One region of the Paenibacillus guangzhouensis genome, then DNA from elsewhere that is predicted to be linked to it. Evidence: riboswitches for the same ligand, from Rfam matches in the RefSeq annotation. Region 1 holds a riboswitch; the other holds the start of a gene.
The links. Region 1 has a riboswitch for glycine ahead of gcvT (glycine cleavage system aminomethyltransferase GcvT). Riboswitches for the same ligand answer to the same signal wherever they lie in the genome.

Region 1 (12,060 bases):
TCATGTAATGCACGAGTACATCCGACATAGAGCAGCTTTGCATCCATTGCGCCTTCCCGGTAATGGTGCGCATCGACGTCCATTAGCAGTACAGCATCGAATTCTAATCCTTTGGACAGATAGACTGGCAGGACAGAGATTCCGCCGAGGTATTCGCTCTTGCTGCCGTCGATGAGATTGACGTTAACACCGTGATCTATAAGCTTAGCATGTAGTTCTTTGGCTTCCTGCAACGTGCGCGTCAGCATAGCCGTTGTATTATAGTCCGATTGATGAAATTGTTCAATCGCCCGTTGGATGAAAGAGACTTCCTCCGCGGATGCGACGGATTGAACTTGCACCTGTTGGCCGCTGCGGAAGACAGGCTCAGCGAGCAGGTCCGTCTGCACGCCATGTTTCAGAATCCCATTCGCGAAATCAATAATCTCCATCGTCGATCGATAGCTGCGTGTCAGTGCGAAATAAGCCGTATCTGAGGCAGCGAATAAGGATTGCATTTCATGCCATTCATGAATGCCTTGGTAGGCATGGATTCCTTGCGAGAGATCACCAAGGATCGTAAAGGAATGATTCCGTACGAATAGATCCAGAACGGCTACTTGGAACGGTGAGAAGTCTTGTGCTTCGTCGATGACGATATGGTCGAATCGTGAGCTGCTCTCAATATCGTGCATTTTCACATGGATATAGAGCAGTCCCGCCAGATCCTCATGTCGAATTTCTCCCTTTTTGAGCGTTGCATTCGTCTCTTTGACAACCCCTGCAGGAATCGATTCGAACCGGTCAGCAGGGAAGCTATCTGCCCGTTTACCTTGTTGGAACAAGGCTTTGTAGATCGCAAGCGCATTGAAATCAGGCCATTTTTTCGTATATGCTTTGATGCGTTGACTCGATTTCTGCTTGAATTCCTTGAGCTTCACCTTGTTCGTAATCGGCTTGAGCTCCATCTCGATCCAGCGATTGATTCTGGCGAGGACGCGTTCTTTACGTTTGGCTAACGCATAATGCTGGTACTCTTCGAAGAACCATTGTCGAATCGTCTGAAGGGGAAGAATCTTGCCGTCCCATGCTTCAAAATCAACCTCAGGCACACAATTTGCGCCGAGTTGTTCGAGGGATTGATCAATCCAATGCCGGAATCGAATGGATCCCTTGTAACGCCCCGATACATCATCGTTGAGCACTGGACGGTTATCCAGCGATTCGAACCAAATCGACCACATATCGGATGGAGGAAGAAGCTTCACGTCTAAATTAAGTAAGTTCATCGCCCAATCTGCGTACGTGTTCTGCTGAATGTTCCCGACACCTAGTTCAGGCAGCACATCCGAGATATAGTTCAAGAACATTTGGTTCGGTGCGAAAATAATCATGCGTTCCGCACGTATTTGCTCTTGGTATTGATAGAGCAGGAAGGCTAGACGGTGCAGTGCGACGGTTGTTTTACCACTTCCGGCAACCCCTTGAATCATTAAAGCGGTATTTTTGGCTGCCCGAATGATCTGATCCTGTTCGGCTTGAATGGTGGAGACGATATCCCGCAAGCGGTTATCTTTGTTCTCCCCGAGTCGATAGAGAAGAAATTCATCGGATACAGCCGGTTGGTCGCTATCCCGGACATACGTATCCACGACGCGCTGAAGAATTCTTTTGCGAATGACCAGATTTCGTTTGAGATAGACGAGTCCTTCGATCATGCCGTCAGGCGATTCATAGGAAGCGGGTTCGAGGCCGCCGGTGAACGAGTAGAATAGGCTAGCGATCGGCGCACGCCAATCAATGACGAGCGGATTTTCCTGTTCGATTTCCTGATCATCGCCATGATTGACCCCGACTTTTCCGATATAGAGAGGTGTGGGAGATGCAGCATGGCCTGACTGGAAATCCAGACGTCCGAAATACGGTTCGTTCTCTGCGCGACTAAGACGCTGACGTCTTTGCTCCCGGGTATCCTCTAATACTTGTTCCGTAAAATCACTACCGGTGTAGACCGGCGTATTGCGTAGTTTGGCCAGCTGTGTATCGATTTGCGCTTGGGCAATCTCGAGCTGACGGAGTTCGTCTTGATAGGCACTTTGAAAAGTGTCTTCCATTTTCAGTTACCTCCTAAGATTTAATGGCCCGTATGAAAGGAGTAAGTAATATATCATAAAGAATGGTAAAAAGCAAAGTTTCGATGGAGACAAGATAATATCAAAATAGATGTTTCCTGTTATTGACAATCGAGTACGGCTGGCATATGATAAAGATGTAAGTAAGTACTTGCATTCAAGGTGGGTAGAAGATATGGCAAATAATCGAAGTACAAGTGATAAGCTGCTCCAGGCAGCGGTAGATCTTATGGCTGAGAAAGGGTATGACGGGACGTCGACCAAAGAGATTGCGCAGGCCGCAGGAGTGAATGAAGTGACGTTATTTCGCCACTTCGGTACGAAGGGGAACCTGCTCGAAGCCGCATTACAGCACAATCATTATGCAGATGAGATGACGAAACTGTTCCATGACGATCTGGTAGGTGACCTGCATGCAGATTTACTCCTTATTAGCCGAACGTACCATAAGATCATGAATCGGAATCGCAAATTAATTGCTATTGCGCAGAAGGGCGGCAGCACACTTCCCGAGGGAGTACAGGTGGAAGCGGACCGACATCCACAGCAGCTCAAGAAATTGTTGACGGAATATCTGATCAAGATGTCTCACGAACAGAAAGCAACAATCACCAATCCGGAAATCCAGGCATTATCCTTCATGTGGATGCATTATGGTGCGTTTAATAGCGTGCTTAGTTCAAATGTGCTGGAGTCGTTTATTGAAGAGAGTACGCGACTATTTACGAAGGCGTTGACGACTTAACCAGTTATTTGATTCATAACTAAGATTCACCTCTAACCGTAGGCCCTAAAGCAATGAATAGGGGCTGTGATAGAGGTTTTCTTATCACTTGTATGAAAGTATGTACTTGCACACATTTATATTAACGAAGGAGTGATTTCAATGAGACCTGATTCACATCAGCAGAAAGGTCCAAAATTAATGCGGTTATTGATGTTTACCGCCATGATTTCTTCGATGAGTGCCGGTATGTTCAATGTCGTTCTTCCTCAGATCAGCCAAGAGTTTCATCTATCGATTGCAGAAGTGAGTTGGTTATCTACGGCCTACTCCCTGATCTATGCGTTTGGAACGGTGACGTACGGCAAGCTGTCCGATCGTTTTCAATTGAAGTCGCTCCTTACGTTCGGGTTAATATTATTTGCCGTCGGATCCCTGATTGGTCTTATCTCACAGACCTTCTGGGTTGCGCTGCTAGGACGATGCCTGCAATCTGCTGGCGCATCAGCGATTCCGGCGCTGGCGATGATGATTCCGATTCGATACTATGCGCCGGAGAAGCGTGGATCTGCCATCGCTATGATGGCGGTTGGACTCGCGCTAGGGAGCGCACTTGCTCCTGTATTCGCTGCAGGCATGACGAGTGTCGCAAGTTGGAGATGGTTGTTCTTCCCGTCACTTCTCGTCCTCGTGCTGCTGCCGTTCTATCGTAGGCATTTAGAATACGAGCCGAAAAATAATGTGACGGCGTTCGATTGGCTTGGCGGCTTGCTGCTCGCATTAACGGTCTCCACCTTACTGTTTGGAATCACGAACCACATCCTCTGGTATCTTGCGTTGAGTGCGGTCGCCTTGATCCTCTTCATCCTACGCATTCGAACGGCACGGGAAGCATTCATTCAACCGCGTTTGTTCCGCAGCTTTAACTATACAACAGCCCTAGTCTTAGGCTTTCTAATCAATTGTATCGGCATGGCGTTATACTTCTTGACTCCGATCTTGCTCTCAGACGTTTATCATTTGGAATCCGCGTGGATCGGGTTCGCGATGGTGCCTGCTGCGATTGTCTCCTCCATGCTTGGGAGGAAAGGAGGGAAGTTGGCAGATAAGAAAGGAAATACGTATTTGTTCACGATCGCTTCCAGCAGTCTAATTTTTTGCTTCATCTTATTATCCATCTTTGTCGGCATATCACCGCTTTGGATTAGCCTGTTCTTAATATTCGGGAATGTAGGGCAATCGTTCATGCTTGTAGCGATGTCCAACTTCGTCTCGACGACATTGCCCAAAGACCAAGCAGGCGTTGGAATGGGATTATTCTCGATGATTGGTTTCATCTCGCAAGGGGTTGCAGCAGGGATGTATAGTATTGTCAGTGCGAGTGGTGCACCGATGAACTGGAATCCGTTGCACCTTGGAATCGACAGTGCACTGTACAGTAATGTATATCTTGTACTCGCCGTACTTTACGTAGGTATTTTAATGTTTTTCCAAATGAAGTTCCGAACAAAGAAACCAAGCGCCGGCCTTGAGCACATGGCCAAACAAACCTAAATAAGGATGGGAGAGGATGAGGAACGATGACGTTATCCGTCAAGCAAGTCATACGTGAGCAATTGTTATCTTGGCCAGACGTCACACAGAAACCCCATCGATTTGGGGGGATCGAATTTCTGTATCAGGGCAAAGAAATAGGGCATCTGCATGGTGAGGATCTGGTTGATATTCTACTGCCGAGATCTTCACGAGATCAGTTCATTGCGGAAGGGCGCGCAGCGCATCATCATCTCTATCCGGATTCGAATTGGATCTCCATCTATATGAAGTCGGCAGAAGATCTTGCGAACGCGGTGGAATTGCTTCGATTCAAATACACGATGATGAGCGTCAAATGAATTCGAGGACATGACAGACGAGGCAGATTATGGTATCTTATTATCATAAGAACAAAAGTTCTCATTTTGGGGAGGCGTTAAGATGGAAATGTTATCACAATCTCACTTTAATCAGGCACAATCCTTTATGAAGTCAGAGGCACGCGCAATTGAGAATGCACTGTATGCGTATGAGTTTGAAGGTGGGAGTGCTTCATCCGTCTTGGAACATTTGTCTCGTTACCAGAATGAGGATGGCGGGTTCCACGGGCTTGAACCGGATATACGTACGCCGGTGTCGTCAGCGATTAGCACTTCAATCGCTTTTCAGATCATAGAGAGACTGAATAGAGAAGGGGAGTACGAGGGCATCTTACGTCATGCCATGCAATACCTCATTCACACCTATCGGAAGGATCGAAAGGGATGGGATATCATTCCGCGGGAAGCGGATGAATCTCCTCGTGCAATCTGGTGGAATTATGGTGGATTCGATGAGACATGGGGGAACCCCAATGCAGAGTTAGCAGGTTACTTGTACAAATACCGTCATCTTGCGCCTAGCGAATTTGTTCAGGAGATCGTGGATGAAGCGCTAGATTACATCCTGAATCGGTCCGAGTGTCAAGAAATGCATGAAATGTTCTGTTATCTTCACCTTGCAGAGCTGCTGCCGGAAGAGCAGGTGCAGCGGATTTCAGATCGCCTCGATCGCTTTGTCGAGAATTGTGTGATTCACCATCCTGAGGAAGGGCAAGGATATGGTGCTTATCCATTGCAAGTGGCAGCATCGCCGAGTGCTAAATATTTCGCACGATATGCAGAAGTCATTCCTGGCGAGCTTGATCGTCTCATTGCATCGCAGGAATCGGATGGATCATGGGGACCGAATTGGGCTTGGGGACGGTTTGAGGAAGAATGGCCCGTTGCAAGGCACGAATGGCAAGGGATTCTGACATTGAACAATCTTCGGGTACTGCGGGCCTATGGGCGGATTCAGGGATTGGACACGAATACGATATAAAGGAAGAAACGAGGTACTATTCGTCTGATTTCTCGGACGAATGGCACCTCGTTTCTATGATGATCGTGTCATTACCCGCAGCTGCAGTTGAGTACAGGCTTGCGAGCGGCTTGCGTCTCATCGAGACGCCGTACGGCCGTATCATACGGTGCATTCAGCAGCAGCTCTGGATTCGTCGCTGCTTCTTCCGCAATTCGAATCATCGTATCGATGAACCCATCCAGTGTTTCTTTGCTCTCTGTCTCCGTCGGTTCGATCATGATGCATTCTTCCACATTCAGCGGGAAGTAGATCGTCGGTGGATGATAGCCGAAGTCGAGCAGGCGTTTGGCAATATCGAGTGTTCGCACGCCATATTCCTTGAAGCTCTTGCCGGACATGACGAATTCATGTTTGCATACACCTGGGTAAGGAATTTCGTAATAAGGTGCTAGGCGATGCATCATATAGTTTGCGTTCAAGACAGCATTCTCCGAGACTTGGCGTAATCCTTCCGGCCCATAGGTACGAATATACGTGTAGGCCCGTACAAGAATGCCGAAGTTGCCGTAATAGGCTTTGACACGACCGATTGATTGCGGGATGTTGTCATCCAAATAATAACTGCCATCCTCGCGCTGACCGACAATCGGCTTCGGGAGGAATGGCGCAAGAATGCCCTTGACTCCGACAGGTCCAGCCCCTGGTCCGCCGCCGCCATGCGGTGTGCTCATCGTCTTATGCAGATTTAAGTGCACGACATCGAACCCCATATCGCCAGGACGCGTAATGCCCATGATAGCATTCGAGTTGGCACCGTCATAATAGAGAAGACCGCCTGCTTCATGAACGATATGAGCGATCTCGACGATTTGCTCCTCGAAGAGTCCTAGCGTATTCGGATTCGTCAACATCAGCGCTGCCGTATCTTGACCCACGACAGAACGCAAGGCATCCAGATCGACATGGCCGCGAGCATTCGATGGGATCGTAATGGTATCGAAGCCGGCGACGGTAGCACTGGCAGGGTTCGTGCCGTGTGACGTATCCGGAACGATTACCTTCGTGCGAACCTCACCTCGAGACTCGTGATACGCTCGAATCATCATGAGTCCCGTCCACTCGCCGTGCGCACCCGCAGCAGGTTGAAGCGTAACCTGATCCATGCCAGTAAGCGCAGCGATATCTTGCTGTAAGGTATACATCATACCAAGCGCTCCCTGGATGCTCGATTCCGGCTGGTATGGATGGATCTTCGCGAACCCAGCGAACCGCGCCACATCTTCATTAATCTTCGGATTGTATTTCATCGTACAGGATCCAAGCGGGTAGAAGCCATTATCAATCCCGAAGTTTCGACGCGACAGGGCGGTGTAATGCCTTATGACATCAACTTCGTAGACTTCTGGGAGTGCCGCTGGTTCCGTACGAAGGTAGGATTCAGGGATCCATTCGGATAAGCTGACTTCCGGAACATCGCATTCAGGTAATGCATAGGCGACACGTCCTGGTTGACTTAGTTCGAAGATTAAAGCTTGATTCTGACTCATAGACATGCCTCCAGACGTGTTACGAATTGATCAATCTCGTCTTTGGTTCTCCGTTCGGTGACGGCAATTAATAAATGCCCCTGTAATTCAGGATAGGCATGGCCTAGATCATATCCGCTTAGATATCCTGATGCGAGCAGTTGCTCATTGATCTGAGCCGGATTCGCCCCGTCCGGCAAGCGGACAACGAATTCATTGAAAAACGGGGAGGTATACGCCACAGCGAGACGTTCAGATTGTCGAATCATATTTGCAGCATAATGTGATTTCTGGATGTTCAAGCGTGCCACATCTTGAATGCCTTGCTTGCCCATCGTGGATAGGTACACTGACGCGCATAGCGCAAGCAGTGCCTGGTTCGAGCAAATGTTGGAGGTCGCTTTTTCTCTGCGAATATGCTGCTCTCTCGCTTGCAGCGTTAAGACGAAGCCGCGCTTGCCATCACGGTCTAATGTCTGCCCAACGATTCGTCCCGGCATCTTGCGCATCAGGGATTCCGTTACAGCGAAGTAACCGCAAGTGGGCCCGCCTAATGACGCCGCAATCCCGAATGGCTGTGCATCTCCAATGACGACATCCGCGCCAAGCTTGCCGGGACTCTCCAGTATGCCGAGCGATAACGGATTCGCGCTAACAACCAGTAATCCTTTGTGCGCATGAATCATCTCGCCAATAGCCTTAATATCCTCGATACAGCCAAAGAAGTTAGGGGATTGAATGAGGACAGCGGCGGTATCCGCACTCATTTGCGATTTGAGCTGTTCAAGATCGGTAACACCATTCTGAAAATCGATTTCTACGATCTCGAGATTAAGACCGCGCGCAGATGTCTGCAGGATTTGACGTGCTTCAGGATGCACCGTACGCGAGACGATGAGCTGCTTCCGTCTCGTTGCGCCAGCAGCTAGCGAACCAGCTTCTGCAAGAGCGGTTGCCCCGTCATACATACTAGCATTGGCGACTGCCATACCTGTTAGTTCACAGATATAGGATTGAAATTCGAAGATCGCTTGCAGTTCACCCTGACTGATCTCAGGTTGATAGGGTGTATAGGCGGTATAGAATTCAGAGCGGGAAATGACATGATTTATGACAACGGGGACGTGATGATCATAGATCCCTGCCCCTAAGAAGCTTGTATATCGATCAAAATCAGCATTCTGATCGGACAATTGTTTCATATGGCGAAGGAGAGATATTTCATCCAGTGCTTCTGAGATGGGGAGTGTGCCTTGATAGCGCACTTCTGCAGGGATGTCTTGGAATAACTGATCCATGGAATCCATCCCGATTACTTTGAGCATTTCGGCTTGATCTTGTGGCGTCATAGGCAGATAGCGATGTTTCATTTTGATTTCATGCCTCCCGTTGAACGTGTTGGATTTCGATAGAATGGAGCGGGTACAATTTTGGCGCGAAGTATTTTGCCGCGTATTTCCACTTCGACTTCGGTATCCACAGCCGCATATTTTGTATCTATCAATGCAAGTCCAAGATTACGTTTGAGCGTAGGGGATTGTGTCCCCGTCGTTACTTCGCCGATTCGGACGCCATCTGCATAGACGGGATAATGGGATCTTGGGATACCGCGATCGATCAGCTCAATGCCAACAAGTCTGCGAGGGACGCCTGTCTGCTTCTGATATGCGAGTGCTTCCTGTCCAATAAAATCTCCTTTGTCAAGCTTCACGAACATCCCTAGACCAGCTTCGAGAGGGGTAATATTAGCTGTTAATTCTTGGCCGTAGAGCGGCAATTTGGCTTCGAATCGAAGTGTATCCCGCGCGCCAAGACCTGCAGGCACTAGCCCCAACCCTTCACCAAGTTCTAGCAGCTCTGTCCATACAGCCGGAGCATCCGACGCACGTAAATATAATTCGAACCCATCTTCACCGGTATATCCTGTACGTGAGATTAGCGTCTGTACGCCGCAGACAGACGTATCGTGGATGAATTCGAATCCGGCTATTTCCGCAAGTGGTGCATCTGTTGCTTGCTGCAAGATTTTTTCAGCCAAAGGACCTTGGATCGCGAGGAGAGCCGTCTGATCGGATACATTCTCCATTTGCACATGACTTGGCTGATGTAATGTGAGCCAATCCCAATCTTTATCGATATTCGAGGCATTCACGACGAGCATGTAATGCTCAGCCGAGATGCGATATACCAACAGATCATCGACGACGCCGCCATTTGAATAACACATGCAGGTATATTGTGCTTGACCATCATGGAGCTTGGTGACATCGTTTGTCGTCATACGCCCGAGGAAGGCTTCTGCACCTTCGCCCGTGACGATGAACTCACCCATATGCGAGACATCGAACAAACCAGCTTGTTGTCGTACGGCTTCGTGTTCTTTCTGAATGCCAAGAAATTGGACGGGCAGTTCCCATCCGCCGAAATCAATACAACGGACACCGGCATGGCTTGCGTAGAGTGGATAAAGTGGCGTTCTGCGAAGCTGAGTCATGCATTCACCTCATCTGATTGGATTGTGTAGCGTTCACATGATAACAACAAAAAAAGACAGGCAAAAGAAACGTTAGATGCCCGGTAGGCATCCCATTTCCTTCGCTCTGTCCTTTGTACCTGAGAGTTACCTTATGGACCGATTGTCCGATAAGTTTCCCCTTGGGTGATTCGATTAGCATGACGCTTCGAATGCTCTCCAGAGGTGCGTCCGGTAAAGGTCCTTTTGCCTGAGAGATTCACCTGTGCAGGCTTACTCCTTCGGCGTTACCTAGGTTCGGTAATCTCTCCCGTTACCCTCATCCGCGATTAATTATTCCATTACTCCATTAATACTCGACCGTTCACTACATTGTCAATCAATTTTTTTGGTAATGAAAATAATTTAATACCGGATATTGACAGCCTTGTGATCGTTGTTCTACGCTAATAGGGAATTAGACCTCAGGAGCTAAGACAAGCGAAAGACATGCAATCCGTTACAGCGACATTTTCAGAAAAGAGGCGTTCACATGAGTGAAGTAAAACCAAACTTGCGTTATAGTGAAGAGCATGAATGGGCTGAAGTGATCTCGGAGAATACAATCCGAATTGGCATATCGGATCATGCGCAGCATCAGCTTGGGGATATTGTATTCATTGAATTTCCCGAAGTCGGTTATGAAGTGACAGCCGGTGACAGTATGGGGTCGATCGAATCGGTCAAGACGGTCTCGGAATTGTACAGCCCTGTTACTGGGAAAGTCATTCGCGTCAACACGCAGCTCGAGACGGAGCCTGAACTCGTGAATAATGAGCCTTATGCAGGCGGCTGGCTTGTTGAGGTGGAGGTCGACGGAACGGCGGACGATGCGGTACAACTTCTGTTAACCGCAGATGCTTACAGTGAATTAACCAAAGATTAATTGGTAATCCATAACGTTGTGATGCGAAGAGTTGATTCGCGGTGATTGAGCGGCGGACAGCTCTTTTTGTCATGTCTGCAGCCGATTGAACAGCAGGTTCAGCTGACGGATTTGTATACCTTATACAGAAAAAGACGACACTGACTACGAGTGATACGAAGATTCAAGGGTTTAGGTTGGTGTGTTTCGTTATGCCTTGCTCCCATGTACGGGTCAAGATGTGACTTATCTGTGTCGACGATTGGCGCATATGCCATAGGATGATGGTGCTCATCTTCATTGACACTTCAACACGAACATGATAATTTTAGATTATCTAATTGTTGAAAATCAAAAATAATTTTGATGAGAGTGTTTGGGGAGGAACTATGGAGTCATATCTAGAACGATTTCAGAGAGCAATGGATCTCGTACACAAGAAAGTCAATAGCGAAGTGATTGAGAAGCTGCCTGCGGGAATAACACCGCCTCAAATCATGATGCTGTTTCGTTTGTACAAACTAGGATTGTGCAAACTATCACAGCTTGCGGAATGCTTGGAAGTGAAGCCAAGCTCCATCACGGTGATGATCGATCGATTGGAGAAAAGCGGCTATGTCGCTCGTCAATCGGATCCGAATGACCGGCGCATTGTGCTCGTCCAGTTGACTGACAAAGGACATGAAGTCCTCAAAGAGACTGGAAAACTGCGTGATCAAGCGCTTGAACCGTTAGTAGCGGACCTCACCAAGACAGAATTGGTTGCGCTCGTCGAGACATTTGAGAAAATCACCTCAAAGTTCACAGAACAGGACAAAGCGTAGCGCATCATGGATATCAAATGGAATAGAAGGGCGGGCCAGACAATTTGAGTATATGGAGCTCCGTTTATTCATTCCTTTCAATATTGAATATGGTCTTAGCGATTGCGGTCATTTTCATTGAGAGGCGTAATGTAGGAAATACGTGGGCTTGGCTGATGGTCCTGTTATTTCTCCCGGGGATCGGATTTATTCTATATCTCCTGTTCGGTCAGAACATTAGCAAACGCAAAATATATAAGATTCCCAAAGAGCAACATGAAAATATGAATCAGATGGTTCGGGCTCAGCAGCAATTTTTCAGGGAAGGTCAGATTCATTTCCAAGATGGGGCCAATACGGATTACCAGGACATGATCTATATGAACCTATCGACGGCTAAATCGATATTAACCCAGGATAATGACATCACGATCTATACGGATGGTCATGAGAAATTCGATGCGCTCATCGAATCGATCTTACAGGCGAAGCATCACGTTCATCTTATGTATTACATCGTACGGGATGATCATCTCGGCCGTCGTCTGATTGACGCGCTAACGCTCAAAGCACGCGAGAATGTAAATGTTCGATTTTTATATGATGATATTGGTAGCGCGGGATTATCTCGGCAGTTCT
Region 2 (12,060 bases), 2.7 Mb from region 1:
TGACGCAATCGAAGACAGACCCCCGCATTTTACGAACTCGCAAGTTAATCATGGACTCTTTTATTGAACTTTCAGGGAATAAAGAATTCAAGGATATTACCGTCAAGGATATTACAACAGAGGCTAAGATCAATCGCGCAACGTTCTATTATCATTTTGAAGATATATATGACTTGCTCGACAAAGTATTATCGGAAGTTCTATTGATTAATTTGAATGCCATAGACTTCGAGAAAAGCGAGCTAAATGAAGCGTCGATTATTGATATCTTCGTAGCCATAACGGATTTCCAAAGAGCGTTATCCAGTCGGTGTCATAGAGGATACGATGAGACTATAGCCCGCATTATCAGGGAACAACTTGAAATCATTTTCTATGGCATGCTGCGAAAACAACATACAACAGAAGAGAATGAATCGCTAAAAATTACAGCGGTCATTTTAAGTTGGGGCGTTTATGGTGCTTCGGTAGAGTGGAGGAGAAATCGTAAGGAATTATCACCAGAAGCATTTATTCGGTCGGCCATTCCTTTTCTGATGTCTGGGATTGAACACGGAAAATCGTAAAAACGCAACAACGGCGAATATTTATAGCGATTATTGTTAATACAAGTCTATGAGAGCAATTTTCTTTTGGATCATTTTAGTATAATATTTGGTAGATAAGAGGAAGAAATAATTGAATGAAGATTGGCAAATATTTTTGGATAAATATGAATTTATTTTCGTTTGTGAATATGAGAAGGAGAGATGGAAATGTCGTATATCGTTGATTTTAAGAATGTGTCTACGGTTGGCTTAGAGTCTTCCCCTGTAGTAGAAGCTCTTGCTGGTCTGCGTGCGAATGAAGCCCGTTATTTTATGACCAAGTACAAGCATGAATTTACGGTTGTACCCGCTAGCGAAAGTCAGGATACCCTTGATTATGTGAACCGCATTTTGAAAGAAGAACGGAATATTGAGTTTGCGGCCAAACCTCTAGAAACGTCGCGTTTTCAAGTGGAAAATATCCAATTTGCCTACGTTTTCTATGAGGATGGTCTTGCGATCAATGTGATGTATACGGTTGATGACCCTAAGAAGCGGGCCGTTGGGTTTAAGCTGTCTGAGGGAATGGAAATACCAAAGGAGCTAGAAGAGAAGTTTAAGTTTGCTAGGCAGAAGTCGAAACTAGCCGGGACGATTCGGGGTTCGTTTTTTGTCATTAAAGGACAATATTAAGGTAAGCAAAAAGCGTAAATAAATAGGAATCCAACCGTTGTGGTCTGTGGCATCTACGCTGGGATCATATGTTGTTCTATTCCGAATATTCGTTCTATTTAAATACCTCTAAAGCTAAGTAGAGACCGGGCGTAGTATGCCCGCAGTCTCTATTTTATTGTTAAACTCCCAGATTTCATCGGATCTAGTGAAATAGTGCTGATACCCCCACACCGCCCTACCATTAGCCTATCTTCTGTCAAGTAAATTAGTGCTTTAGCCCTGATTATTAAATTGGAAATTCAACTATAATGAGAGAATACATAATTCAACATTTTTCAACATTTTCTCAGAAAAGGTGATTTCATCTATGTTTTCTCCGTTCCAAAAGAAGAAGAGTAATCTTGAGCAGCAGCAATCGCGAGAGGACCTCGGCATAAGGAGGGACTTGGAAGAACCACAAATGGAAGTGTCGATAAATTCGGCTGATTCCGGGGTGAATGAAGAGCCTTCAGGCTCTATTTTAAACAATAAGGGCCATATGGACAAAAGCTCGCTTGATCTGGTATTCGCCGTAGAGCAGATGATTAAGGCCAAGCAGCATGTCGAAATGAGTCATAACGATATGCAAGATCGACTAAGCCACGCGAACGGACAAAATGATCGTTTGAACAGAGACTTGAAGAACTTGGGCAAGGTCATCGAGGAACGCGAGAAGAGTATTCTGGAGCTGGAGCGGAGACTGACCGATAAGAATCTGAAGGTCGACCAGATGATGGAAGACTATCGGGAGCTTCATTCCACTTTGTCTGGTGAGAACGAGGAGCTTAAAGGCGTAATTGAGCTTGAACGCCAGAACTATGCTGGCTTACTTCAGAAGCACAACGAGACGACTGCCGATAAGAATAAGAGAATCAGCGAACTTGAGGAGAAGCATGCAAGACTTGAAGCGGAGCTCGCTCAAATGAAACAGAAAACCGATGCTCTTCGCCAGGAGAAGACGCATCTCCTTAATATTGTAACTGACTTTACTAACCGACTGACATCTCCATTTGCATCGAATGTGGGAACAACAGAGGAAGCTTCAATCGATTAAGTCATGTCTGATCGGAAGAGAAGGACGAAGATGGGGATGGAGACATACAGCACGCAGGTAATGGAGCTGCTGTCGCTTGGGAAGACCTCCGATGGTGTAAACCAAATCAAGGTTATCGTTACCCAAGAGGATAGACAAGCTGCATACGTAATCGAAATAGATGACTTTACATTTCTTGGGCTTGAAGCGTTGAATCCATTGAATGGAGACAGGATTCGACTCTCTCCCTATTCCAAGTGGGATCCTTACCGAAATACCTTTTATAGTGCCATAATCAGAACCACAGATGTTTCCCGAGATATGCTGTATTTTGCATGCAGCGAAGCATATATAGATCGAATAAAGCAGATCAGGGATTTTCCACCCGTTCTAATAGACGAGGGAGGGCAGGAAGGCGGAGTAGAGAAATTCGCTCAGTACCGAGCACAATTCCTGCGGCAATTCTCTGCACGCGTGCCAAGGATATCCATTCTAATCCTGGTCATATTCGGCTTGCTGACTGTTCTATCTATCGCTTCGAAGGGCAAAGATGATTTCGTACGTATATTTAGCGGGCCAATCGGCGTAGTGAATGCAGAGGTAACAACGGATGACTTTCAAGCACCGATTGTTCGCGCATTCATAAGTGATTTGGATAAGACCGGAGTTTCAAATGTGGCTGTTGGATCAGAACAATCCGCCCTATCCCAAGTCTCGGATCAGCCTAACATCAATCAGACGCAGGCAGACTTTGAAGTCATCGACATCGATGAGAATAAGAAGCTCTTTGGGGTGCCAAAGAAATATGTCGCCTTAACCTTCGATGATGGACCCTCCGCGCTCACGGAGCAAATCGTGGACATTCTAACGGAAGAGAAGGTAACGGCGACATTTCTATTCGTAGGGCAGAATGTGGAACGCAATCCAGATGCCGTAACTTATGCGAACGAGCATGGAATGTCAATTGGGAATCATTCCTGGGATCACAGTGTACTTCCGAGAGCTACCTCTCAGGATCAGAGTAAAAATTTGTCGAAGACAAACAGCGCTTTGGAATCCCTGACGAATACTGCCGTTACTTTGTTCCGCCCGCCATACGGTGCGGTTAACGATGAACTTGTCTCCGAGGCTAAGAAGTTGAATATGAAGACCCTCCTGTGGAATCGAGATCCGGAGGACTGGAATGAGAAGAAGCCAGAGGACATCATTCGATTCTTTCATCAGAGTGAAGCTGCTGGGGGCGTATATGTACTGCACGAGAACAAGAACACATTAAAGGCACTTCCAGATATTATAAAATACTTAAAAGGAAAGAACTTAACGTTCGTCGCGTTCAAATAAAATAGACCAGTATTGACGTGAAAAGCACCCATTTGGGTGCTTTTTAATTTTACTCTAAAGTTGATACGGTGAACCTGCTCAGAAATTTGCTTTCTAATGTTGGTGGGGTTTGAACATAAGACATTTCATCGATTTAAATGGAATAGCCAAGCCTCTAGAAACGGGAGTTTTTATTTATGACGTTGACAAAATATTAGAACGTGATTAGTATTAGAAAATATTTATATCCGTTGAAAGTCAAATAAAATAGTAAGCAAGCTATGATTGCTATGGGTCGTACTATAGCAGGAGCAGCTTCTGGAGAGACCGTGGAATTCCACGGCGCCGAAGGGTTCACAATCTCAGGCAAAAGGACAGAAGAGTATTAAATATCTAATTTGTTATATTGGAATAGGTATAACAAGTCTTATTTATTATTCTTTTGATCAAGAGATTGGAGCGCATCCAATCTCTTTTTTTATGCGTAAATAAGGGGGAATATGCTATGGGACAACAGGAATTGAAGAGAGGGTTAGAGAATCGGCATGTTCAACTTATTGCCATTGGCGGCACCATTGGTACTGGGTTATTTTTAGGATCAGGCAAAGCAATACAACTGGCGGGGCCATCCATTATCTTTGCTTATTTTATCGTGGGTATTGCCATTTTTTTCGTGATGAGGGCGCTAGGAGAGCTATTATTGTCGAAGGCCGGGTATCAATCTTTTACAGACATTGCTGAAGACTATCTTGGACCACGGGCCGCGTTCGTAACTGGGTGGACCTATTGGTTCTGTTGGATCATGACGGCCATGGCCGATGTGATTGCTGTCGGGGTATACGTGAAATATTGGTTTGATATCCCGCAGTGGATCCCTGCAGTCATCTGTTTAATCATTTTATTATCACTCAATCTATTAACGGTTAAAAGTTTCGGGGAATTGGAATTTTGGTTTGCTCTAATCAAGGTCGTGACTATTCTGGCGCTGATTGCGATTGGCGTTGTTTTGCTGGTCATCGGATTCCAAACAGATGCAGGAACGGTGAGTGTCAAGAATATTTGGGAGCACGGGGGATGGTTTCCAAACGGCGTTTCGGGGTTCTTACTTTCATTCCAAATGGTTGTGTTTGCCTATGTCGGTGTGGAGTTAGTGGGTGTATCTGCAGCGGAGACATCTAATCCGGAGAAAAATATCCCGTCGGCGATTAATAAAATTCCGTTAAGAATTCTATTCTTCTACGTCGGAGCATTGATCATCCTATTATGCATTAACCCATGGACGGAACTCACTCCATCCGAAAGTCCCTTTGTCAAAACGTTTGCTTTGGTCGGCATTCCTATTGCCGCAGGAATTATTAACTTTGTCGTACTAACGTCAGCCGCCTCAGCTTGCAACAGCGGGATGTTCTCAACAAGTCGGATCTTATATAATTTGGGCAAGAATAACCAGGCTCCAACCGGCTTTGCCAAACTTAATAAAAATCATGTACCCAGCAACGCGTTATTCATATCTACGCTTGTCCTATCGGTGGGAGCTCTTCTGAGTAAGCTTATTCCGGAGCAAGCTTTTGGCATCGTGACAACCATTAGTGCCATTTGTTTTATCTGGGTATGGGGTGTCATTCTAATTTGTCATTTGCGGTATAAAAAAACACAGCCGGAATTACAGGCTAAATCGAAATTTAAGGCACCGTTGACGCCATTTATAAATTATGTTGTCCTAACGTTGTTTGCCATCGTTCTCATGATTATGCTGTATGCTGAAGAGACGCGCCCGGCCTTATTATTGACGCCAATATGGTTTGTTCTATTATTTACTTTGTATGCGAGCAGAAGAAGGAAGGAACAGCGTAACAGGGTATAGGCAAAAATTATCACACCCTAATTTGGTAAAGGTGCCCGATGTGGAGTCGGGTGCCTTTTTGCTATTATTACTATTAATGTTTTAATTCATTGTCGAAATAGTGCTTTTATACTATTTTTGAGTCGGATTGTTCGTTTACTGTCTACTTTTTTGGTGATATACTCACTATAAATAGGAGAAAATGCAAAAAAATGTAGAGAATTGGGGATTTTTCAGGATGGTTATGGAGAGAAAAAACGGCGAAACGATTATCCTTATCCCATCGCTTGAGCCAGATGAGAGACTATTGACCTATGTACAGCAATTGCGAGATTATGGTTTGATCCATATTGTTATTGTGGACGACGGTTCCGGCGATGCGTACCAGTGGATTTTTGGTCAGCTTCGCGAGAGCGGTTGTGTTCTGCTGCGGCATACGGAGAATCAGGGGAAGGGCGCTGCGCTCAAGACGGGCTTTCAGTATATTGAACAGCAGTTCGATGAGGTTGCCTGCGTTGTAACGGCCGATTCAGATGGACAGCACGCAGCAGAGGATGTATACCGGCTTGCGGAAGAAGCGAAGCGTCATCCTGACGCGCTGGTTCTTGGGGTAAGGAACTTCAGCGAGGGAGGGATACCGCCGAAGTCATTGCTGGGCAATCGGGTTACTTCCTTTATTTTTGCGATGTTGTATGGCAAGAAGTTATCCGATACGCAGACAGGACTTCGGGCTTTCGGCCCTTCGCTGCTCGCATTTATGCAAAATATTCGCGGGACCCGATTTGAATACGAGCTGCAGATGCTCATCTCTTGTATTCAGTCCGGCATACCGATTCATACGCTGCCGATTCAAGTCATTTATGAAAATGGCAATGCGGGGACGCATTTTAAAGCGATTCAGGACAGCGCTCGGGTGATGCGTGTTCTGTTCTCCAATTTCGTGCGGTTTATTTCCTCTTCGATTGCAAGCTCTGTCGTCGATTTAGGGATCGCATGGCTACTGATCGACATATTGCGGCCCATGCTGGGTGAACAGGACTATATCAGGATCCTACTCGCGACGGTGATCGCAAGAGTCATCTCCATTATGGTCAACTATTTGCTGAATAAGCATTTTGTATTCCGCAAGGAGGATAGCCAGGGGAGTTTATGGAGGTATTTGACTTTGTGCGTAATCGTGATCTTGCTTTCCAGCACCGGGGTCTATTTGTTCCATACGATGATATTTATGAATGAGAAAATAGCAAAACTCGTCTGTGATGCCGTGTTGTTCCTGCTAAGCTTTCAGGCGCAGCGGCGGTGGGTATTTGCTGCAAGGAGGCAGCGACGATAGTGCAAAATGAAAAACGGCAGCATATTTGGTTTGTCGTCACGATGATCCTGATGTCCATCTATTTGTTATGGCGTATCTTTTTTACGTTACCATGGGATCAAGGGTTCTTGAACATGGTATTCGGCATTCTGCTGATTGTAGCGGAGACGGTAACGGTGCTGACGACCTTTGAATTGTTTTTTCAGAAAATGCAAAAGGAACGCACACAGCTCGACTTCCCAATCATCCCACCGGAGCATTATCCGGATGTCGATGTGTTCATTGCCACGCACAATGAGCCGGTCGATCTGCTGTATAAAACCGTTAATGCCTGTACATTCATGGATTATCCGGACAAGCAGAAGGTTCATATTTATTTGTGTGACGATGGTGGTCGGCCTGAGGTTGAAGAGCTGGCCAGACAGTTTGGTGTCGGGTATCTTGGTTTTCCTGGGAACAAGGAGGCTAAATCCGGCAATTTGAATCATGCATTAAGCAAAACCTCCTCCCCGCTTATTGCGACTTTTGATGCGGACATGATTCCGCAGCATACCTTCCTGATGAAGACCGTTCCATATTTCCTGCTCTCGCAGTTTACCCAGGACAAAGGGGAATGGCGGCTTCGAAGAGAAGATGAGCTCGATGACAAATTCAAGCTCGGGCTGGTTCAGACCCCGCAGAGCTTCTACAATCCGGATTTATTCCAATTTAATCTTTATGCGGAACAGGGCATTCCGAACGAACAGGATTTCTTCTCCAGAGAGGTTAATATTTTGCGTAATGCCTCCAATGCGGTGGCCTATACCGGGAGCAACACGGTCATTTCCCGAAAAGCGATGGAGGAAATCGGCGGTTTCCCGCTGAAGACGATCACCGAGGATTTTGAGACCAGCATCCGCTTGCAGCAAGCAGGCTATATTACGTATGCAACCCAGGAAGTTCAGGCTGCAGGGCTGACCACGACAACAATTCCGAGCATGATTAAGCAGCGCATCCGCTGGGCGAGAGGCATTCTTCAAAGTTTGCAGAATACCCGTGCTGTTACTTCCGGCAAGCTGCCCTTTTGGACAAGAGTTACCTATATGAGCAGCTTCTTGTATTGGTGGTCTTTTTTTAACCGGTTGATTTTCATCATGGCACCCATTTTGTTTGCGCTGTTCGACTTCCAAATTGTAAACACGAGCTTTTTGGAAATTCTCGTATTTTGGCTTCCGTCTTACTTTTGCTACAGTATGTCGATGCGTTATCTGTCCAGCAATATTCGCAATCAGCGCTGGAGTCAAGTCATCGATACGATTTTCATGCCATATCTGATATGGCCAGTTCTGCTTGAAACCTTGCACATCCATGAGAGGAAGTTCAAGGTGACGAACAAGAAGAAGGGCGCCGGACCGAAGTGGATGACTTCCTTGTTGTATGCACTTCCGCACATTTTCCTGCTGCTTCTTTCGGTTGCGGCAATCGTCCGGTTCGTGCACGGCAAGTACGGCTTGGCTCTCTTCTACAGCAGCATTATCGTGTTTTGGCTGGTTCATAATATGATTGCACTCTGTTATGCCTTGTTCTTCATGATCGGCCGCCGCGCTTATCGGGAGACAGAGCGAATTCGGGCGCAAGAGGATGTCACGATCCACTACAAAGCGGGCAACCTGCGCTATCAGGCCAGGACCGTCGATGTGTCGGAGCATGGCATTGCCATATATGTCGAACATCCCGTCTACTTGCCGCCCCAGACGACGATCTCACTCGTCGTGAAGAGCGAGCGCTATGAAGCGAGTCTGGATGCCGTCATCGTCTATGTGAAAAAGGATGGGGATGGCTGGCGCTATTCGGCAACGGTTCAGCCGGTCGATGAGACGAACAAACGCCAATACATGCAGATCATTTATGACCGGAAACACTCTTTGCCTGAGCAGATGAATCTATGGGATACGGCTTATGACGATATGGTCCGTAACGTGAAAAGGCGCATTGTTCAACCGCTTCTGGATAAACGAAAAATGCCGCGGATTCCGCTTCAGTGTCCAATCGTTATGACGAATGGTGCTGGATGTACGCTGCGCAGTTTTAATTACCTTTACTTTTCCGCCTCCGGATTCCAGGGCGATATTCCAGTAGGGGCTGTGGTGACCTTCTATACCCGAAGCGATATTGAAGTCATTGTGCGGCATACGGGTAAAACGACGGCCGGTCATCAAGAGGTGCTCCTCTCGGTTGAGAATATCGGCGATATAGTGGATCGCGGGCTTGTCGATCAGATGCTGGATGATTTGCTCCATCCACGTTCCGAGAGCGCTTAAGAGGATGAGGAGAGATAGAAATGCTGATTTTGTTTCAACTGTTGATGGGGGTCCTATTGGTGCTTTCCTGTCTGGGTTACATGCTGTTTGTTCGAAAAACACTAACATTACCATGGGAGTTCATCCCTGTATTCGTATTTTCATCGATTGCCTGCATTGTTTTTGTGGGTGGTCTGGCAGGGCAGCTCTATGTAGTTAGTCTTGTTGTGTTGATTCTAGGCCTGCTGGCGTACGTTGGACTCGTGGTCCGCTGGCTGCGCCAAGGGGCTAAATTCCGCTTTTCGTTTTCTATATTTCTAGTTACTTTCCTGGTAGGAAGCTTTATCTTTCTGCTGGTGCTGTTCCAGACCTCATTGACGCATTACGATAATTTTTCCCACTGGGCGATCGTGTTGAAGGTGATGTTAAGTACAGATGCCTTCCCGACGTCAGCTTCGAACCTGATTGATTTTAAAAATTATCCGCTTGGCGTCTCGTCTTTTCTCTATTATGTCTGCCGGTTTGCGGGACATGCTCAGTCCGTGATGTTATTCGCGCAAGGGCTGCTCATTTTTTCGTGTTTCTATGCTATGTTTGGCATCGTATCCGAGAAGAAACGTTTTCTCTTGTATGCTTTCCTTGGATTAGGCCTTTCCATGCTTTCTTTTTTCAATCTGACGATCCGCATCACTAATCTGTTGGTGGACTTCTTGCTCCCGATTTATGCGCTGGCCATCTTGGCGGTGGTCTATCGGTATCGGAATGAGATGAAGCGGGCATGTCTTGTCGTTCTTCCGCTTGCGGGCTTGCTGACGGTCATGAAAAGCACGGGTATTATTTTTGCGGCGATCGGGTTGCTCTTCTTGATCTACACTTGGCTGACGCATTGGAATAAGCCCGGCTGGAAGAACGTGCTTGCCGTCGTCGGGATGCTCTGCGGGGTATTGCTTCCTTACTTTGGCTGGAGCTGGCGCATGAAGTCTGTCTTCCAGGGCGTAGAGAATAAATTCGACGTCGCTTCCTCCGGTCTTCAAATGGGAAAAACGACGGAGCAAATGCATGAGATTATATCGCTATTTCTGAAGTCCAGTACCGATCTGACGACACGGCCGGCGATCGGGATTGTCGTCTTTGAGCTCCTAGCGATCGCGGCTTCTATTTTTGCGGCGGTGGTGTTGAAGAAGAAGTGGAATTTGTGGAAAGCGCTGATTGCCTTGGATATCGTCCTGTTATTGTACTATGCAGGGATTCTGGGGTTGTATCTGTACTCTATGCCGCTAGATGAGGCGATTTGGCTGGCTGGTTTTGAACGTTATGCATCCAGTATTGTCGTACTCTTCGCTGGCGGTTTAGTGCTGTGCGCTGCGGTCGATATCGAGCGTTCCTTTCATTATAAAATCGGCGAAGTGCCCGATTATCGCGCATTTAAGAGTGTCCAAATGAAAGGATACTATCAAAAAGGAATTATGGTCTGTACGGCGATTGCCGTCACCTTGCTGTTATCGGAGTATAACGGCATTGTCTCCATTGCGAAGAGCTACGATACGACGCTCCCGTACAAAGTCCATGAGGTGACCGGTGATCGGTGGTACCCAAATGGTCAGGAGGATAACCACAAATATCTGTTCTACGCCTCGGACGCAGATCAGCAGGTGACGAACTATTACATGCAATATATCGGGAAGTATTTCCTGTATGCCCCTCATGTGGACGGGATTGTTCTGTTCTATGAGGACAATATGGACAACCTGCTCAGCGGCTACGATTATCTGGTCGTCGTGGAGCGTGATTCCGATGGGAACCGTCTGTTGAAGAAGCATTATGGCGTCGACATGCAGGAGGGCATCTACCATATTACCCGTTCCGGGGAGCAGATCGTTCTTACGCAGGTCTGAATGAAATTGATACTACAACGAAAAAATCACCAAAACCGTAAAAGGGATTGGTGATTTTTTTTGGAGTGGTCTTGTTGTATTTACGCTGAACCTTCCGGCACCCTGCTGGACATATCAAAATCAACATCTTCAATAAATTCGATCACTTCTCCATTGGGACTGTGAACAAGCGCGTTCGTGACGTGAAGCGGCGGTTCGCCGAGCGATAGGTGCGACGGTTCTACGAATGGCTTGGCGCCATACGCAAGCGCTCTCTGGTACATCACCTCGGCATCATCGACATAGAAAGCGAGATGCAGCAGTGCGCCGTGGGCTACCTCTTCATCCGACACGGCCTTCTTGCCTTGGGCGGGAATGACGGCGTCGTTATCGAAGATTTCAAGGCAAGTTCTTCCGTCAGGCGAGACCAGCATGGAAGCTTCTTGGATTTGGAAGGAAGGCAGGCTCCAGCGGTGACCCGTCTTGAACCCTAACACTTCCGTATAGAATGCAATCGTTGCTTGATAATCTTTGGCTTGAATGGCCACATGGGATAGACCTTTAATGCTCATCCTACATCCTCCTCATATATCATGTATCTATTGTAATAGGATGAAGTTATGAGATGAATGCGAATAGTAAGGAGATTATCGTATAATGCATAATGAATATAAGGTATTTTGGCCAAGGAGGTTTATTTTATAAAACCCCGGTCTGGAGGTGTATAGATTGTATGGAATATTTGGAATATTTGATCGATGACGTGGATCGCAAGATCATGCAATTGCTGCAGCGCAATGCGCGCATGCCAATTTCACAGATCAGCAAAGAAGTGTCGATGTCTCAACCATCCGTGAAAGAAAGAATCATGAAGCTGGAAGAAAGGAACATCATTTCCGGGTATTCTGCCGTATTCAATTTGCGGAATCTGAATCGAGGAACAACGACGTTCATCCTCTTCAAAACGGAACACTGCCAAGACATTGTTGATTTTTGCGAGGGTGCTAGAGAAGTAACAGATTTATACCGCATCAGCGGAGAATATAATTATCTGATCAAAGTGCAAACGACAAGCATTGAGGAACTCGCTCAGCTCCAAGACACGCTCACGAAGTTCGGCGTGTCCAAGTCGCATATTAGTATGAAAAATATGATCGA

Region 2: another riboswitch for glycine. It lies ahead of GCU39_RS24795 (amino acid permease); the one in region 1 lies ahead of gcvT (glycine cleavage system aminomethyltransferase GcvT).

Annotation. Positions count from the first base shown of each region.
Region 1 covers NZ_CP045293.1:1,308,695-1,320,754, forward strand. The annotation lists gene GCU39_RS05815 (HelD family protein) at 1-2,093, opposite strand, end outside; gene GCU39_RS05820 (TetR/AcrR family transcriptional regulator) at 2,287-2,856, shown strand; gene GCU39_RS05825 (MFS transporter) at 2,998-4,389, shown strand; gene GCU39_RS05830 (luciferase domain-containing protein) at 4,416-4,730, shown strand; gene GCU39_RS05835 (hypothetical protein) at 4,813-5,733, shown strand; gene gcvPB (aminomethyl-transferring glycine dehydrogenase subunit GcvPB) at 5,805-7,262, opposite strand; gene gcvPA (aminomethyl-transferring glycine dehydrogenase subunit GcvPA) at 7,259-8,611, opposite strand; gene gcvT (glycine cleavage system aminomethyltransferase GcvT) at 8,608-9,735, opposite strand; glycine riboswitch at 9,840-9,939, opposite strand; glycine riboswitch at 9,943-10,037, opposite strand; gene gcvH (glycine cleavage system protein GcvH) at 10,247-10,639, shown strand; gene GCU39_RS05860 (MarR family winged helix-turn-helix transcriptional regulator) at 11,008-11,442, shown strand; gene cls (cardiolipin synthase) at 11,532-12,060, shown strand, end outside.
Region 2 covers NZ_CP045293.1:5,489,241-5,501,300, forward strand. The annotation lists gene GCU39_RS24775 (TetR/AcrR family transcriptional regulator) at 1-566, shown strand, start outside; gene GCU39_RS24780 (DUF8821 family protein) at 756-1,220, shown strand; gene GCU39_RS24785 (hypothetical protein) at 1,648-2,295, shown strand; gene GCU39_RS24790 (polysaccharide deacetylase family protein) at 2,299-3,615, shown strand; glycine riboswitch at 3,903-3,982, shown strand; gene GCU39_RS24795 (amino acid permease) at 4,100-5,458, shown strand; gene GCU39_RS24800 (bifunctional glycosyltransferase family 2/GtrA family protein) at 5,676-6,770, shown strand; gene GCU39_RS24805 (glycosyltransferase family 2 protein) at 6,770-9,049, shown strand; gene GCU39_RS24810 (hypothetical protein) at 9,070-10,923, shown strand; gene GCU39_RS24815 (VOC family protein) at 11,004-11,474, opposite strand; gene GCU39_RS24820 (Lrp/AsnC family transcriptional regulator) at 11,636-12,060, shown strand, end outside.